2 regions of the Nonomuraea helvata genome follow, and region 1 is predicted to be linked to the other one. Evidence: riboswitches for the same ligand, from Rfam matches in the RefSeq annotation. Region 1 holds a riboswitch; the other holds the start of a gene.
The links. A riboswitch is a leader RNA that binds a small molecule or an ion and turns the genes downstream of it on or off. The one in region 1 is predicted to bind cyclic di-AMP.
Positions count from the first base shown of each region.

Region 2: it holds a riboswitch for cyclic di-AMP, as region 1 does, so the genes downstream of both, ABD830_RS20760 (coiled-coil domain-containing protein) here and ABD830_RS28390 (glycoside hydrolase family 25 protein) in region 1, are expected to answer to the same signal.

Region 1 is NZ_BAAAXV010000008.1:201,626-209,161, reverse strand. Features, by position in the region: gene ABD830_RS28415 (heavy metal translocating P-type ATPase) at 1-844, opposite strand, end outside; gene ABD830_RS28410 (hypothetical protein) at 873-1,838, opposite strand; gene ABD830_RS28405 (heavy-metal-associated domain-containing protein) at 1,835-2,047, opposite strand; gene ABD830_RS28400 (metal-sensitive transcriptional regulator) at 2,081-2,362, opposite strand; gene ABD830_RS28395 (alpha/beta fold hydrolase) at 2,538-3,458, opposite strand; cyclic di-AMP (ydaO/yuaA leader) riboswitch at 3,638-3,781, shown strand; gene ABD830_RS28390 (glycoside hydrolase family 25 protein) at 3,794-4,570, shown strand; gene ABD830_RS28385 (VOC family protein) at 4,656-5,072, opposite strand; gene ABD830_RS28380 (TetR/AcrR family transcriptional regulator) at 5,152-5,769, shown strand; gene ABD830_RS28375 (hypothetical protein) at 5,812-5,910, opposite strand; gene ABD830_RS28370 (MFS transporter) at 5,902-7,095, shown strand; gene ABD830_RS28365 (hypothetical protein) at 7,138-7,428, opposite strand; gene ABD830_RS28360 (TetR/AcrR family transcriptional regulator) at 7,482-7,536, shown strand, end outside.
Region 2 is NZ_BAAAXV010000005.1:307,379-314,914, reverse strand. Features, by position in the region: gene ABD830_RS20785 (class I SAM-dependent methyltransferase) at 1-44, opposite strand, end outside; gene ABD830_RS20780 (alpha/beta fold hydrolase) at 88-669, shown strand; gene ABD830_RS20775 (nucleoside/nucleotide kinase family protein) at 672-1,298, shown strand; gene ABD830_RS54280 (50S ribosomal protein bL37) at 1,332-1,409, opposite strand; gene ABD830_RS20770 (DeoR/GlpR family DNA-binding transcription regulator) at 1,543-2,322, shown strand; gene galT (galactose-1-phosphate uridylyltransferase) at 2,319-3,398, shown strand; cyclic di-AMP (ydaO/yuaA leader) riboswitch at 3,463-3,603, shown strand; gene ABD830_RS20760 (coiled-coil domain-containing protein) at 3,637-4,575, shown strand; gene ABD830_RS20755 (DinB family protein) at 4,612-5,112, shown strand; gene ABD830_RS20750 (ATP-binding protein) at 5,158-5,634, opposite strand; gene ABD830_RS20745 (helix-turn-helix domain-containing protein) at 5,868-6,734, shown strand; gene tig (trigger factor) at 6,934-7,536, shown strand, end outside.

The DNA of each region.
Region 1 (7,536 bases):
CCACCGCGGAGGTGCCCTCGACGATCACACCGTCGGTGGCGATCTTCTCTCCCGGCCGCACCACGAAGGTGTCACCGACCTGCAACCGCTCGATGGGGACACGACGCCCGTCGGCCAGCTCCACGTCCTTGGCGCCCAGCTCCAGCAACGCCCGCAACGCCGCACCCGCACGCCGCTTGGAGCGGGACTCGAAATAACGCCCGGCCAGGATGAACGCGGTCACCGCCGCCGCCGTCTCCAGATAGATGTTGCCCGAACCGTCGCTACGCTCGATGGAGAACGCGAACGGGTGCGTCATCCCGGGGGCGCCCGCGGTGCCGAAGAACAGCGCCCACAACGACCAGCCGAGCGCGGCCAGCGTGCCGACCGAGATCAACGTGTCCATCGTGGCGGCGCCGTGCCGCAGGTTCGTCCAGGCCGCCTTGTGGAACGGCCAGCCCGCATACACCACCACCGGCGCGGCCAGCACCAGCGACAACCACTGCCAGTTGGTGAACTGCAACGCCGGAACCATCGCCATCGCCACCACCGGCACACTCAGCACCACGGCGGTGGTCAACCGCTGCCGCAGCGGCCGCAGTTCATCCTGCGGCTCTTCCTGCGCTTTGGTTTCTGGCGGGCTGGGCAGCGCGGCGGTGTAGCCGGCCTTCTCCACCTCGGCGATCAACTGCCCCGGATCCACCCCCTCAGGGAAGGTGACCTTCGCCTTCTCCGTCGCATAATTGACCGTCGCGCTCACACCATCCAGCTTGTTCAGCTTGCGTTCGATCCGGTTGGCGCAGGACGCGCAGGTCATGCCGCCGATCGACAGCTCGACAGCCCTGCTTTCCGTCAGGGACGACATCACGTCTCCTTTCGTCGGTGTCCTGCGCTCAGTGCGCGTGCTCGCCGTGAGACGGGCTTGAACTCGGCTCTACCGCCGGCTCACTCTGTCCGGTCCCGGCCCGGGCGGTGAAATCCGCGGTGCGGACCTTCCCGTCGTGCTGGAAGTCCAGGAACAGCCGGTACTCGCCGCCGCTGGGAACCTCGGCATAGAAGGTGATCTGCGGTCCGGCCGCCGTCTTGCCGTCACCCGGCTCACCGTCCGGGTGAACGTGCAGGTAGGCCAGGTCACCGGCCCGCAACGCGACCAGATGCCCATACGCACCCAGATACGGCTGCAAATCCGTGACCGGCTTGCCGTCCTTGCTCACCCTCAGCGTGAGCTTACTGGCCCGGCCCGGCACCAGATCACCCGCCAGAGCGACCGTGTAGCCGTCCACCTCAGCCGTCCGGACCGCCTGCGGCAGGGGCTGCGGCTTGTAGTCGCCCGCGACCAGCAGATCCGCACCAAGAGTCAGACCGCTACCACCGGCGGGAGCGAAATCCGCGAAAGCCCGGTAGGCGCCCGGATCGGCCAGCGTCAGCTTCACCGACCACACACCATCGCCGGCCATCTCCGGATGCACATGCTGGAACGTCGCCAGATCCCGCGAGACCACGATGAAGTGCAGCTTCTTGTCATGCTGAACCTGATAATCGGTCACCGGCCTGCCATCGGGACCCGTCACCGTGAAACGGAAATCCGTCGGCTCACCGGCCTTGATCGTCGTCAACGGGTTGAGCGTGTAGCCGTTCTGGGACACCTGGAGCCCCCCAGGGGTATCGTTCTGCGCTGTCGCGGTGCTCTGCTCATGGCCGCCATGGCCCACGGCGGCGGACGTCGAATGGGTGGTCCCGTGTTCCGACTTGGCGGGTGCCGGGCCAACCTCTCCCACCGCGTTCCCCACGCCCAGGGCGCCGCCGAAGACGACGGCCAACCCCAGCACGTACGCACCCAGCTTGGTCGCCGCGTTCATGCCGGATTCGCCACCTCGTAGCCCGCTTCCTTCACGGCCGCAACAATCGCCGCCGCCTCCACAGGACCGTCGCTCGCAACGGTCAGCAGGCCACTGGCCAGATCAACCTCCACCGAGGTGACCCCGGCAACCTCACCGACCTCCTCCTTCACCGAACTCACGCAGTGGCCGCAGGTCATGCCCGTGACGGTGTAAGTAGCGGTAGCCATATCGATCAACCCTTTCCGGTGTGTTCGGTGCTGTCAGGAGCGGACAAGCCGCGCAATCGCGTCGGAAGCCTCTTTCACCTTGGCCTGAGCCCCAGGACCCCCCTTGGCGGCGGCCTCCGCCACACAGTGAGCCAGATGATCCTCCAGCAGAGAGATGGCGACCGACTGCAGAGCACTGGTAGCCGCCGACACCTGCGTCAGAACATCGATGCAGTACTTGTCGTCCTCCACCATCCGCTGCAACCCCCGCACCTGACCCTCGACGCGGCGCAACCGGCGCAACTGGTCCTGCTTGCTGTCGCTGTATCCCACCATGTCTCCCCCTTCCGACCCTCTCAACATACTATACCCCCCCACCGTATTTCAAACCTAGACCGCACCCCATGCGGTCGTCCCACCCGGAGGGGTGGGACCAGTAGGTACCGGGATGGGGCAACCGGCTGGCGCCAGGCCGGAGAGGTTCGGGTCCCGAGGAGGCCTTCCAGGCCGCCTAACGCATCAACGGAAGGAAGCCGACGATGGCCTCGCCGATCTGGCTCGCGGCGTCGAACACGCCGTTGCCATGGGCTACACCAGGGATCTCGACGAAGGATGCCTGCGGCCACTCCTCTGCGGCTTCCTTGACCCGGCTCGGCGGAAACTGGATGTCGTGCTCGAAAGCCACGAACAGCGCCGGCACCCGCATGTTCGGCCAGCGCTCGACGCGTCCGTCGTCAAGAAGCCAGGCCCGCGCCGCGGCACCCTGCCCGATACGCCCCGGCCCGTCCGTCGCGCCGATCAACTGCGCCCACTGCTCCACGGTCTTGTCGTCGTCCTGGAGAACCTTGGCGGGCAGGAACACCGACAGCGCATCGACGAGGTCATAATCCACCGGCACCGGACCGGCGGCGAACAACCGCTCCTCGGCCTGCATCTTCGCCCGCATGTACGCGGTGGTCCGCCCACCGGAGGCCACCAGCACCACCGAACGCACCAGGTCCGGCCGTCGCCAGCAGATCTCCTCGGCCACGAACCCGCCCAGTGACAGTCCGACGACGTGACACGGCCCGTCGCTCACCTGCTCGACCAGTCCGACGGCGTCCAGGGCGAGATCTTCGATCGAGTAAGGCGGCTCCGGAGCGCTCGACCCGCCGCCACCCCGGGAGTCGTAGGTCACCACGCGATAGCCCGCCTGGACGAGAGCCGGCTTGAAGGAGAAGTCCCACACCCCCTGATCCATCCCGCTCCCCCCAACCAGCAACACCGTCTCGCCCTCACCCGCCGCGCTGTAGGCGATCTCGACCCCGTTCGCATGAGCTGTGTTCATGAGGCGATGCCAGGAGACCGCGAAGCGAACCGGTTGCTGACATGAGGCCATCTGGAGAGGGGCGCCCTGAAGCAGCGGTCCCGATTTCTTTACCAAGTCCCGCAACCCTTACAGGCACGGCACTTCAGCGCCGTTCAGGTGCCGATACCGACAAATCACAATTTGCCCTACTTGCACCATATATGGTCGTATGTCTATCTTTTGCCTAATCGCGACATGGATGCGACGACCTTCACCGCATCATTGCCGCTTGGTTGACCGGACCGTGCGCTGCCCTTCGGAGCAGTGTCCGGCCGCCGAATCCGCGCCTCGCGGAGCCGGGGACCCATCTTCTCGGGGTGAATCGGACGCCGGCCCAGCCTGCGCCCGTAGGGCACTTCCAAGCCCGAACCCGTCAGCTAACCCGGTAGGCGGCATGGAAGCAAGGAGTCAATGCCGTCATGCCCGAGCCCCGGCTTGCCGCAATCGCCCATACCCTAAAGAATCGCCTCAATCCCCTCACCCAGCGCGTCAGCTTCGCCGTCGCGGGTGCGATCCTCGCCGGAACAACCGCCATCGCCGGCGTGGCCACCATGACGCTCGCATCGCCCACCAGCCACGCCCCGGGGCAAGAAGCCCAGCCTGAGACCGGGTCTCTCACCTACGGCCTGGACATCTCGAACTACGAGCCCCTGTACGACTGGAACGCCAGCGACGCCCAGTTCGGCATCATCAAGGCCACGGAAGGCACGAGCTTCCGCGACGCCTCCTTCGCCAGGCACTGGCTCCAGTTGGGCAAGAAGGGCATCGTGCGCGGCGCCTACCACTACGGCCACCCCGGCAACGACCCCATCGCCGAGGCCGAGCACTTCCTGTCCGTGGTGAACGCGCAGCCCGCCGAGCCCGGCGACCTGCTGGTCCTCGACCTGGAGACCACCGACGGCAGGTCCGTCGCCGAGGTCAACGCCTGGGCCAAGGCGTGGCTGTCGTACGTGAAGGCCAAGACGGGAACCACCCCGATGTTCTACAGCGGCTGGAACTTCGCGGACACCTACGGCAAGGGCCTGGCCGAATACCCCCTATGGGTGGCCCACTACAGCAAGCCCAAGGGAGCGGTCACCCCGCCCGCCGACTGGAAGTCCTGGACCATCCACCAGTACTCCGAGTCCCCCATCGACCAGAACGTCTCCGCGCTGACCGCCGACCAACTGCGCGGCCTGGGCCGCCGCGCGGCCTGAGCAGAGCGCGACGAGATCGGTGGACGCCGGTTCCGACGTCCACCGATTCGCCTCGGCTCGGCACACGTCAGCTTGACGCCTCGGTTCACTCGCTGACGTACTGGTCGGCGTAAGCCTCGGACGGCGCGATGGGCGTGATGACATCGATCAGCACGCCGTTGGGGTCGGCCACGATGAAGTGCCGCTGCCCGAAGTCCTCGTTGCGCAGCTCGAGCTCGGGTCGCAGCCCTTCGCCGGCGACGAGCCGTTCCCACTCGGCATCGACGTCCTCCACCTCGAAGTTGAGCAACAGCCCCCGCACCGGCGCGCGATACCCCTCGGGCAGCGTGGGGTGGGTGTGGTCGAGCAGCGCCAGTTCGTACGCCGACGGCCCCGGCCGCCGCAGACTCACGTACCAGTCCGCCTCGAAGGTCGCCTCGAAGCCGAACAGCCGGGTGTAGAAGTCGTGGGACTCGGCCAACCGCGAGGTGCCGATGACCGGATAGAAGCTGGTCAGTATCATGGAATCGCCTTTCACATACCGATGGTATGCGAAGGTACAGTATTGACGTACCATCGGTATGTCAACGTGGAGGGACGCCATGACCGACGGGGCCAGGGCCCGCCAGCGCGAGCAGACCAGGCGCACCCTGCTGCATGTGGGCCGGCGGCTGTTCGCGACCCGTGGCTACGCCGCGGTCGGCCTGGCAGAGATCGTGCACACCGCCGGCGTCACCAAGGGCGCGCTGTACCACCACTTCGCGGGCAAGGCCGACCTGTTCCGCGCAGTCCTCGAACACGTACAGCAGGAGGTCGCCCAGAAGGTGGCCGCCACCGCCGACGCCGAGGACGATCCCTGGGAGCAGCTGACGTCGGGATGCCGAGCCTTCCTCACGGCGAGCACCGATCCGGACGTCCAGCAGATCATGCTCATCGACGGTCCCGCCGTGCTGGGATGGAGCGACTGGCGCGCACTGGACGAGGCCGCCTCGGCCCGCCACCTGGCCGAAGCGCTCACCACCCTTATCGAAGAGGGAGTCATCGCGCCGCAGCCGGTCGAACCGCTCACCCACCTGCTGTCCGGCGCCATGAACGAGGCGGCACTGTGGCTGGCCAGGTCAACCCGCCCCGGCGACCTGGACGACACCTGGACAGCGCTCTCACAGATGCTCCAGGCACTACGCCTCAAGCCGGCCCACACGGCCGCCGCAACGGATTGACCGCCGCACCCCACGCGCGGCATCTCGACAAGAAGGCCGAGGTCAGCGGCTGAGCAGGTAGCGCCGGGGCGTGGTGCCGACCGTACGGCGGAAGGCCGCCAGGAACGCGCTCGCCGTGGCGTACCCCACGCTGTGCGCCACCCGCGACACCGGCTGCCCCTCGGCCAGCAGCGGCAGTGCGGCGCGCAGCCGTACCTGCGTATGGCCAGCCTGGCCTGCGGGCTCGCGCGGGAGCCGTGGCAGCTCGTGGTCGGGCGATTCGTGCAGGGCGCGGGCTCTGCGATGGCCGGCCCGGCGGCGATGTCGATGATCACGTTGCTGTATCCGGGGCCGGAGGAGCGGGCCAGGGCGCTGGGTGTCTGGGGCGGCATCGCGGCTCTGGGCGGGACCGCGGGCCTGGTGCTGTCCGGGACGCTGACCGACCTGGCGTCCTGGCGCGTGATCTTCCTGATCAACCTGCCCGTCGTCGCCGTGGCCCTGGCGCTGCTCCCCCGCCTGGTCCCCGAGTCCCGTGCCCCCGGCCGGCGCCGCCTCGACGTTCCCGGCGCGATCCTGGTCACCGGCGCCGCGGTGTCGCTGGTGTACGGGCTCCTGCGGACTGGAGAGACCGGCTGGGGCGATCCGATCGTCATCGGCGCCGTCGCGCTCTCCGCCGCCTTGGCGGTGGCGTTCGTGCTCGCCGAGACACGGGCGGCGGCGCCGCTGGTGCCCGGGTCGTTCCTGGCCTCGCGGACGCGGGCGGTCGCGAGCGGCGCGACCCTGCTGTTCTCGATGGCGATGTACGCGATGTCGTTCCTGCTGATGATCCAGGTGCAGACCGCTCTGGACTACAGCCCGCTCCTGGCCGGCATCGCCTACCTGCCCTACGGCGCCGGCATCCTGGCGGGCATGTGGCTGTCCTCCCGCATCTCGCTCCGGGTCGGGACGCGCTGGGCGCTTCTGCCGGCGTTCCTGGTCAACATCGCCGGCCTGCTGCTGCTGTCCGGCCTGGCGGCGGGCGACTCCTACGCCGCCCACGTCCTGCCCGGCATGCTCATCCTGAGCGTGGGCAACGGGCTGAGCCTGCCCGTCATGGCCGCAGCCGCCGTCGACGGCACCACCGAGGAGGACGCCGGTCTCGGCTCGGCAGTGTTCACCTCCGTCCAGCAGATCGGCGGCGCCATCGGGGTGGCCGCGCTGACCACCATGGGCTACTCGGGCGGGCTCACGGCGGGCGCGGTCTGCGTGGCGCTCGGCGCCGTACTCATCGTCGTGCTGCTGCCATCACGCGCCGGCGGCCCGCCGCAGCCCGCCGGACAGGAGGCCGAAGCACGCCTCCCCCGGTGAGGAGCTGGGCCTGGCGGCCCTGGCACCAGAATGCGGACCTCCTCAGGCCCCGATCCAGGCGTCGATGAGGTCGAGCCGCTCGAGTGGAGGTTCGGGCGGGCGGAAGCCGAGCGCCTCGGTCAGGACGCTGTCGACGACCGGGTGGAGGCGTTCCTCGACGAACGTCTCCCAGTCGGCCTCGGACTCCCACACGTCGACGTAGCGCAGGCCGTTGCCGGTGCGGTAGGCCAGGTGGGCAATGAGCCCCTTGGGCGGCTCGGGCCCCAGCCCTTCCTTGATGCGGGCGTAGATGTCGGGGCCGATCGGAACATCGTAGGTGAACGCGTGTGCCATGGGATCCCCCCAATGACTTTGATCCGAAGTAATTTCGGATGAATATGGCTAGCATGAACCTCGTGGCAGGACAGGTCAAGAGGCGATACGACGTCACCGGCCGGCGGG
Region 2 (7,536 bases), on a different contig from region 1:
CCGACGGTGTCCCAGTACGCGATCTGGCGACCAAGGTCCTTCATAGCGGAAATCCCCTCATATGCGCGTCGGCCTATACTCCGGGGAATGGTGCCAGAGACGGTCTTCGGGGTCCCCACACGGCACGAGGGCGACCCGGAGCGGGTGGCCGTGCTCCTGCCGGGTGGCGCGTACGTGCCCGCCCGCCCTCTCCTCCACTTCGCCCGCGTGGTGCTCGTGCAGCACGGCTGGACCGTGCAGGAGGTCTGGTGGGAGCCGCCGGCGGGAGACGTCTTCGCCGAACGCGAGGCGTGGGCCGTCGAGCGGGCACGGGAGGCGGTGGCGGCCGAGAGCGCCGCTCAGGTGCTCCTGGTGGGCAAGTCGCTCGGCACGCTCGCCGCACCCATCGCCGCCGAACGGGGTCTGCCCGCCATCTGGCTCACGCCGTTGGTCACCTTCGATTCCGTCGTCGGCGCGCTGCGGCGGAGCGAGGCTCCCACGCTGCTCGTGGGCGGGACAGCCGACAAGTCGTGGGACGGAGAGGTCGCACGGGGCCTGGGGCACCCGTACCTCGAGGTCCCGGACGCCAACCACGGCATGGAGATCTTCGGCGACCCGGTCGCCTCGGCCCGGGCGCTCACGGACGTGACAGAGGCCATGCACCGGTTCGTGGCGGGGCTGCGCGCGTAGACATGCGGTGGCGACCGATCTCCCGTGACGCGCTCGTCGAGGAGCTGGCCGAGAAGGTCGCCGCGCACCAAGGGTGGGTGCGGGTGGCCGTGGACGGCGCGCCGGCCGCGCGTCCCGAGACGCTGGCCGACGAGCTCGTCGCGCCGCTGCGACTGCGCGGGCGGCCCGTGCTGCGGGTGTCGGCGGGCGATTTCCTGCGGCCCGCGTCGCTACGGCTGGAGCACGGCAGGACCGACCCGGACGCCTTCTACGAGGACTGGCTCGACGCCAAGGCGCTCACGAGGGAGGTTCTGGAGCCCCTGGACCCGGGCGGCTCCGGACAGGTGCTGCCGCGGCTCTGGGACAGCCGCGTCGATCGGGCGTACCGGGCGCCGTACCAGGAGCTGCCCCCGGGAGGGGTGGTGATCGTCGATGGGACGCTGCTGCTGGGACGGGGGCTGGCGTTCGAGATGACCGTGCACGTGTGGCTGTCGGCCGGGGCGCTGGAGCGCGGGTCGCCCGAGGACGAGCTGTGGCGGCTGCCCGCATACCAGCGGTACGAGCGGGAGACGCGGCCTCAGCAGGCCGCCGACATCGTGGTCAGGGCCGATCACCCGAACAGGCCGGCAGTCCTGGTCAACGAGAGCTGATCCCGGGTGGCCGCCGGAAAGGCGGCCACCCGGTCAACGCGCCGTGGGGCGCTTGCCGTGGTTGGCCTTCTTCTTCTTGCGTGCCTTGCCCTTGCGTGAGCGCCTGGCCATAGCTCGCCTCCGACGATCGGCTGGAACCCAGAGCGTCTCCCGCCGCGATGACCTGCGCAAGCGCGGCACGCGAACTCACATTCCCCAACAATTCCGTGTCATAATTTGGTGGAATCTGTTGGAAGGAACGGGCGTGCTCGCACAACAGCGTCAGCAGACGATCCTCGAACGCGTGCGCAGCAACGGCGGCGTCCGGGTGGCGGACCTCGTCCGCGAGCTCGGCGTCTCCGACATGACGATCCGCCGCGACCTCGAGGTGCTGGCCGAGCGCGGGCTGCTGGAGAAGGTGCACGGCGGTGCCACGGCACTCGGCCCCGGCTCGACCGAGGAGCCGGGCTTCACCGCCAAGTCGGCCCGCCAGCAGCAGGAGAAGGAGGCCATCGCGCGGCGCGCGGCCGGCCTCGTCCGGCCGGGCACGGCCGTCGCGCTCTCGGCAGGGACCACCACGTGGGCGCTGGCCCGCCACCTGATCGGCGTCCCCGAGCTGACGGTGATCACCAACTCGATCCCCGTCGCCGAGGTCTTCCACCGCAACCCGCGATCGGACCGTACGGTCGTGCTGACCGGCGGCGTGCGGACGCCGTCCGACGCCCTGGTGGGCCCGGTGGCCGTGGCGGCGATCCGCCGCCTGCACGTGGACACGCTCTTCCTCGGCGTGCACGGGATGAGCGCACGGGCCGGGTTCACCACCCCGAACCTGCTGGAGTCGGAGACCGACAGGGAGTTGGTCGCGGCCGCCGGCAGGCTGGTCGTCCCCGCCGACCACACCAAGTGGAACACGGTCGGCATCAGCACGATCGCGGAGCTGAGCGAGGCCGACGTGGTCATCAGCGACGCGGGGCTGCCCGAGGACGCACGCACGGAGCTGGCCGAACGGGCCGGAGAACTGATCATCGCGGAGGGCTCGCCTTGAAACGCACCATCACCCACCTGGCCGACGGCCGAGAGCTGATCTACTTCGACCGGCGTGACGACGCCGACAGGAGCGCGCTCGACCGGAGGACGCTCGACCCCCGGCCGGTGGCCTCCGAGCTGCGTTACGACCCGCTGACCGAGGAGTGGATCGCGATGGCGGGGCACCGTCAGACGCGTACGTTCCAGCCGACGGGGTCGGCGAGCGAGTGCCCGCTCTGCCCGTCGTCGGACACGCGGTCGTCGGAGATCCCGGCGTACGACTACGACGTGGTGGTGTTCGAGAACCGATTCCCCTCCTTCTCCGGAAATTTCGGGACCTATCAGGATGTGGGCGGGTTGAGCGAGGTTCGTCCTGGAGCGGGGAGGTGCGAGGTGGTCTGTTTCACCTCTGAACACTCGTCCTCCTTCTCCAGGCTCTCCGACGACCAGGTCGAGCTGGTCATGGAGGCATGGGCCGACCGTACGGCCGAGCTGTCCGGGATCGAGGGCGTGGAGCAGGTCTTCTGCTTCGAGAACCGGGGCGAGGAGATCGGCATCACGCTCGCCCACCCGCACGGCCAGATCTACGCCTATCCGTACGTCACGCCCAGGACCAGGCTCCAGCTCGACGCCGCCAGGCGCTACACGAAGGGCAACCTGTTCGCCGACGTGCTGGCCGCCGAGCGGGCCGAGGGGACGCGGGTGGTGGCCGCCAACGAGCTGTGGACGGCGTTCGTGCCCGCCGCCGCGCGCTGGCCGTACGAGGTGCACATCTACCCGCACCGGCAGGTGCCCGACCTGGCCGCGCTGTCGGAGGAGGAGCGCAAGGCGTTCGCACCGCTCTACACCTCGGTGCTGCGGGCCTTCGACGGCCTGTTCGGCGTCGTGATGCCGTACATCTCGGCCTGGCACCAGGCGCCCGTACGGCGGGACCGCGATCTGGCGTACCTGCACCTGGAGCTGTTCAGCATCAGGCGGGCGCCGGGGAAGCTCAAGTTCCTGGCCGGGTCGGAGTCGGCCATGGGGGCTTTCGTGAACGACGTGCTGCCAGAGGAGGCCGCGCGTATGCTTCGATCACAAGTAGATCACTATTAGATTTCTAGTTAGGGTCGCATTGCTCGTGATCTACCACTAACATCCCTTTTGCACCGGTTGTCACGACCGTTGCACGCCTAATCCCGGGCGTGTCGCCCGGGAGCCGGGGACCCACCTAGTTCTGGGGTGAGTCCGACCATGTGTCGGTAGGGCACCTCCGCGCCCGAACCCGTCAGCTAACCCGGCCGGCAGAGGGAGAGGAACATTCCACGTGGCGGCTGTGTCTCCGCTGTCCCCCGTGACTCTTGCCATCGGTCTCATCACCGCCGCCGCTGTCGCCTTCCTTCCGGCGACCGCGGCGTCGGCGGCCCCCAAGCCGTCGGAGGCCCAGCTCCGCGCCCAGCTCAAGCAGCTCAACAGCAAGGTCGACAAGCTCATCGAGACGTACAACCTCAAGCGCGTCGAGCTGGCCAAGGCGCAGCAGGCCGCCAAGGCCGCCAAGGAGCGCCTGGCCGTCGCGGAGCAGACGCTGGCCACGGCCGAGCAGCGGGTCGCCGACATCGCCAGCATGCGCTACCAGAGCCACGATCCCTCGGTGCCCGCCGTCCTGCTCTCCGCCGACAGCGGCGGCGTGGCCCTGCTGGAGCAGCTCACAGCCGAGCAGCAGGCCGTCGTCCAGGGGGTGGCCAAGGCCCGCGACGACAAGAAGAGCGCCTCAGACCAGGCCGCCGCGCTCGCCACCCAGATCAGCGCGGACGCGAAGCAGGTGTCCGCGCAGCGCGAGGAGGCCCAGGACGTCATCGACGACATCCAGAAGAAGCTCCAGGACCTGGTGCCGTTCGGTCCGGGCCGCAGCGCGAACGGCAGCTGGGCGCCGGAGCTGCCCACGGGCTCGGACAACATCACGGCCCGTACGCGGCTGATGAAGGCGGAGGTGGGGAAGGCCTTCAAGCTGCCGTTCGAGGTGGGCTGCTTCCGCGCGGGCTCAAGCGGCGAGCACCCGCTGGGACGGGCCTGCGACTTCATGATGAGCACCGGCGGCACGACGCCCTCGGCCGCCAACAACGCCCTGGGCGACCGCATCGCGGCGTGGGCGCTCGAGAACAAGGACAAGCTCGGCGTCAAGTACGTGATCTGGAAGCAGCGCATCAACATGGGCTCGGGCTGGCGGGCCATGGCGGACCGCGGCAGCATCACCGAGAACCACTACGACCACGTACACATCTCCATGAACTGAACGCGGTCCGGCCGCCTCCAGATAAGGTCAACCCCCATGAACGACCCTCGGACACCCCCACCGCTCACCGGCGACGAGCGGACCGTGCTGAACAACTGGCTCGAATGGCACCGTGCCACCCTGGCCTTCAAGTGCGCCGGTCTGTCGGACGAGCAACTGCGCGTGCGCGCCGCCCCGCCCTCGACGCTGTCCCTGCTCGGGCTGGTGAGACACCTGGCGCACGTCGAGCGCGTCTGGTTCCGCCGCGTGCTGAACGGCGAGGACATCCCCAGGCTCTGGGACAAGGACCGCGACAACGACGCCGACTTCAACGACGTGGACACCGCCTCGGTCAAGGAGGCCTTCGCGACCTGGGAGGAGGAGATCGAGCTCGCCCGCGCCATCTCGGCCGCCAAGCCGCTGGACGCCGTCGCCGACCGCAACGGCCGGGACTGCTCGCACCGCTACATCCTCGTGCACGTGATCGAGGAGTACGCCAGGCACAACGGCCATGCCGACCTGCTGCGCGAGCTCATTGACGGGGCGACCGGAGACTGACGGCCCTGACGGCGGGGCCATCCCGGTTCCGCCGTGACAACTGAATCAGGGTTCGGTGCGGAACAGGGCCCAGACGGCCTTGCCGCCGCGGGCGAGGGGGTCCCAGCCCCAGCACTGGCTGTACGTCTCGACGATGTAGAGGCCGCGCCCGTTCTCCGAGATGAAGTCCGGCTCCTTGGGGCGCGGCACCTCGTCACTCGGGTCTGCCACGGCCAGCAGCACGTGCGGCTGTACGCGCATCAGCAGGAGCTCGATCTCGCGCCGGCCCGCCGCGTACATCGCGTAGCGGACCGCGTTCGTCACCAGTTCCGACACCACCAGCGCGGCGTCGTCGCTGAGCTCGTTCAGCCCCCAGCTCCGCAGGGTCGAGCGGGTCACGTCCCTGGCCGTCTTCACGGAATCGGCCTGGAAGGGCAGCGGGCACGCGGTGGTGTCCGGCTTCCCGCCCATGAGCAGGCAGTCGAAGCCCACCTCTCGGGTGATCTGCAAAGCATCGGCAGTGGCCAGAGGATCCTCCACCATGCCGCCGATACCTCCCCGTTCAGCCCGAGTTAGTGCATGTTTGGCCCAATATGCACTAAGCCATCATGGGTCACGATCGCGGCAGCTGCAAGACCCAAATGCACGTGCAGTTGCATTGTGCAGCAGCAGGCGGCGTTTTGGGGCATTAGTCTCCTAATCGGACACGAGGTTGAGACCTTGTCATACCCGGCAATGTGGTGTCACTGTGTGTGCGGACCTTGATAGGAGGCAAAGTGACGCAGAACCAGCCGGGTTCCGGACCGACGGCGCTGCGCATCCTCCTGGGCTCCCAGCTGCGCAAGCTCAGGGAAGCAAAGAACGTCACTCGTGAGGAGGCCGGCCACCTCATCCGGGGCTCGGAATCCAAGATCAGCCGCATGGAGCTGGGCCGAGTGGGGTTCAAAGAACGCGACGTGGCGGACCTGCTGACCCTGTACGGGGTCGTGGACAAGCAGGCCCGTGCCGCCGTACTCGACCTGGTCGCCACCGCCAACGAGCCGGGTTGGTGGCACCGGTTCAACGATGTCCTGCCCACGTGGTTCCAGGCGTACGTCGGCCTTGAAGAGGCCGCCGCCCGGATCAGGACCTACGAAGTCCAGTTCGTGCCGGGACTCTTGCAGACCAAGGAGTACGCAAGGGCCGTCGTGACCGCCGGATCGGCGGGCATCGGGGCCGAGGAGATCTCCAGGAGGGTGGATCTCCGGCTGGAGCGCCAGCGGATGTTCGAGAGGCCGGACGGCCCCGTCTTCTGGGCGGTCATCGACGAGGCCGCGCTACGGCGCCCCATAGGCGGCGTCGAGGTGATGCGGGCCCAGATCGAACACCTCGTCGAGCTGATGCGCCAGCCCAAGATCACGATCCAGATCATGCCGTTCAGCTTCGGCGGGCACAGCGCGGAGGGCGGGGCGTTCAGCATCCTGCGCTTTCCCGACCCCGACCTGCCCGACGTCGTCTATGTCGAGCAACTCGCCAGCGCGCTGTACCTCGACAAGCGGGAGGACGTGGACCGGTACACCGAGGTGATGGAGCGGCTCTGCGCCGTGAGCACCACCCCGGACGAGACGGTCGGGCTGCTGCGGACCATCGCGGACGAGTTCTGACGACGCGCTGCGCATGATCGTGGACGACTTGTGGCGGTGAGGGCGTCGTTGTTGGGTATGCATCTGCCCTAGACTGGCCTTCGGCGTTGGATCCCGCCGTGGCGGAGCATGCCCAACGCCGCACATGTGGGCGCGGCGCGTGAGCCGTACCGATGGACGCGCCCGCGATCACTCGTAGCTTGATCAAGGAGACCATTCCGTGAAGACCGCTGTCGAGGAGCTAAGCCCGACCCGGGTCAAGCTCACTGTCGAGGTGCCGTTCGACGAGCTGCGCCCCAGCATGGATGCGGCGTACAAGAAGGTCGCGCAGCAGGTGCGCGTCCCCGGGTTCCGGCCTGGCAAGGTTCCGGCCCGCATCATCGAGCAGCGCTTCGGCCGGGCGGTGGTGCTGGAGGAGACCCTCAACGACGCGGTGCCCAAGCTGTACGGCCAGGCCGTCGACGAGCTCGACGTGTTCCCGGTCGCCCAGCCCGACATCGAGGTCACGAAGATCGACGACGGTGAGCAGATCGAGTTCACCGCCGAGGTCGACATCCGGCCCAACTTCGAGGTGCCCGACTACCAGGGCCTCGAGGTCACGGTCGACTCCGCCGAGGTCTCCGACGAGGACGTCGACAAGCAGCTCGACTCGCTGCGCCAGCGCTTCGCGACGCTGACCGGCGTCGAGCGCGCGGCCGCCAACGGCGACTTCGTCGTCATGGACCTCCGCGCCGAGATCGACGGCACCAACATCGAGGAGCAGCAGGCCAGCGAGGTCTCGTACGAGGTCGGCGCCGGCTCCGTGCTCCAGGGCCTCGATGCC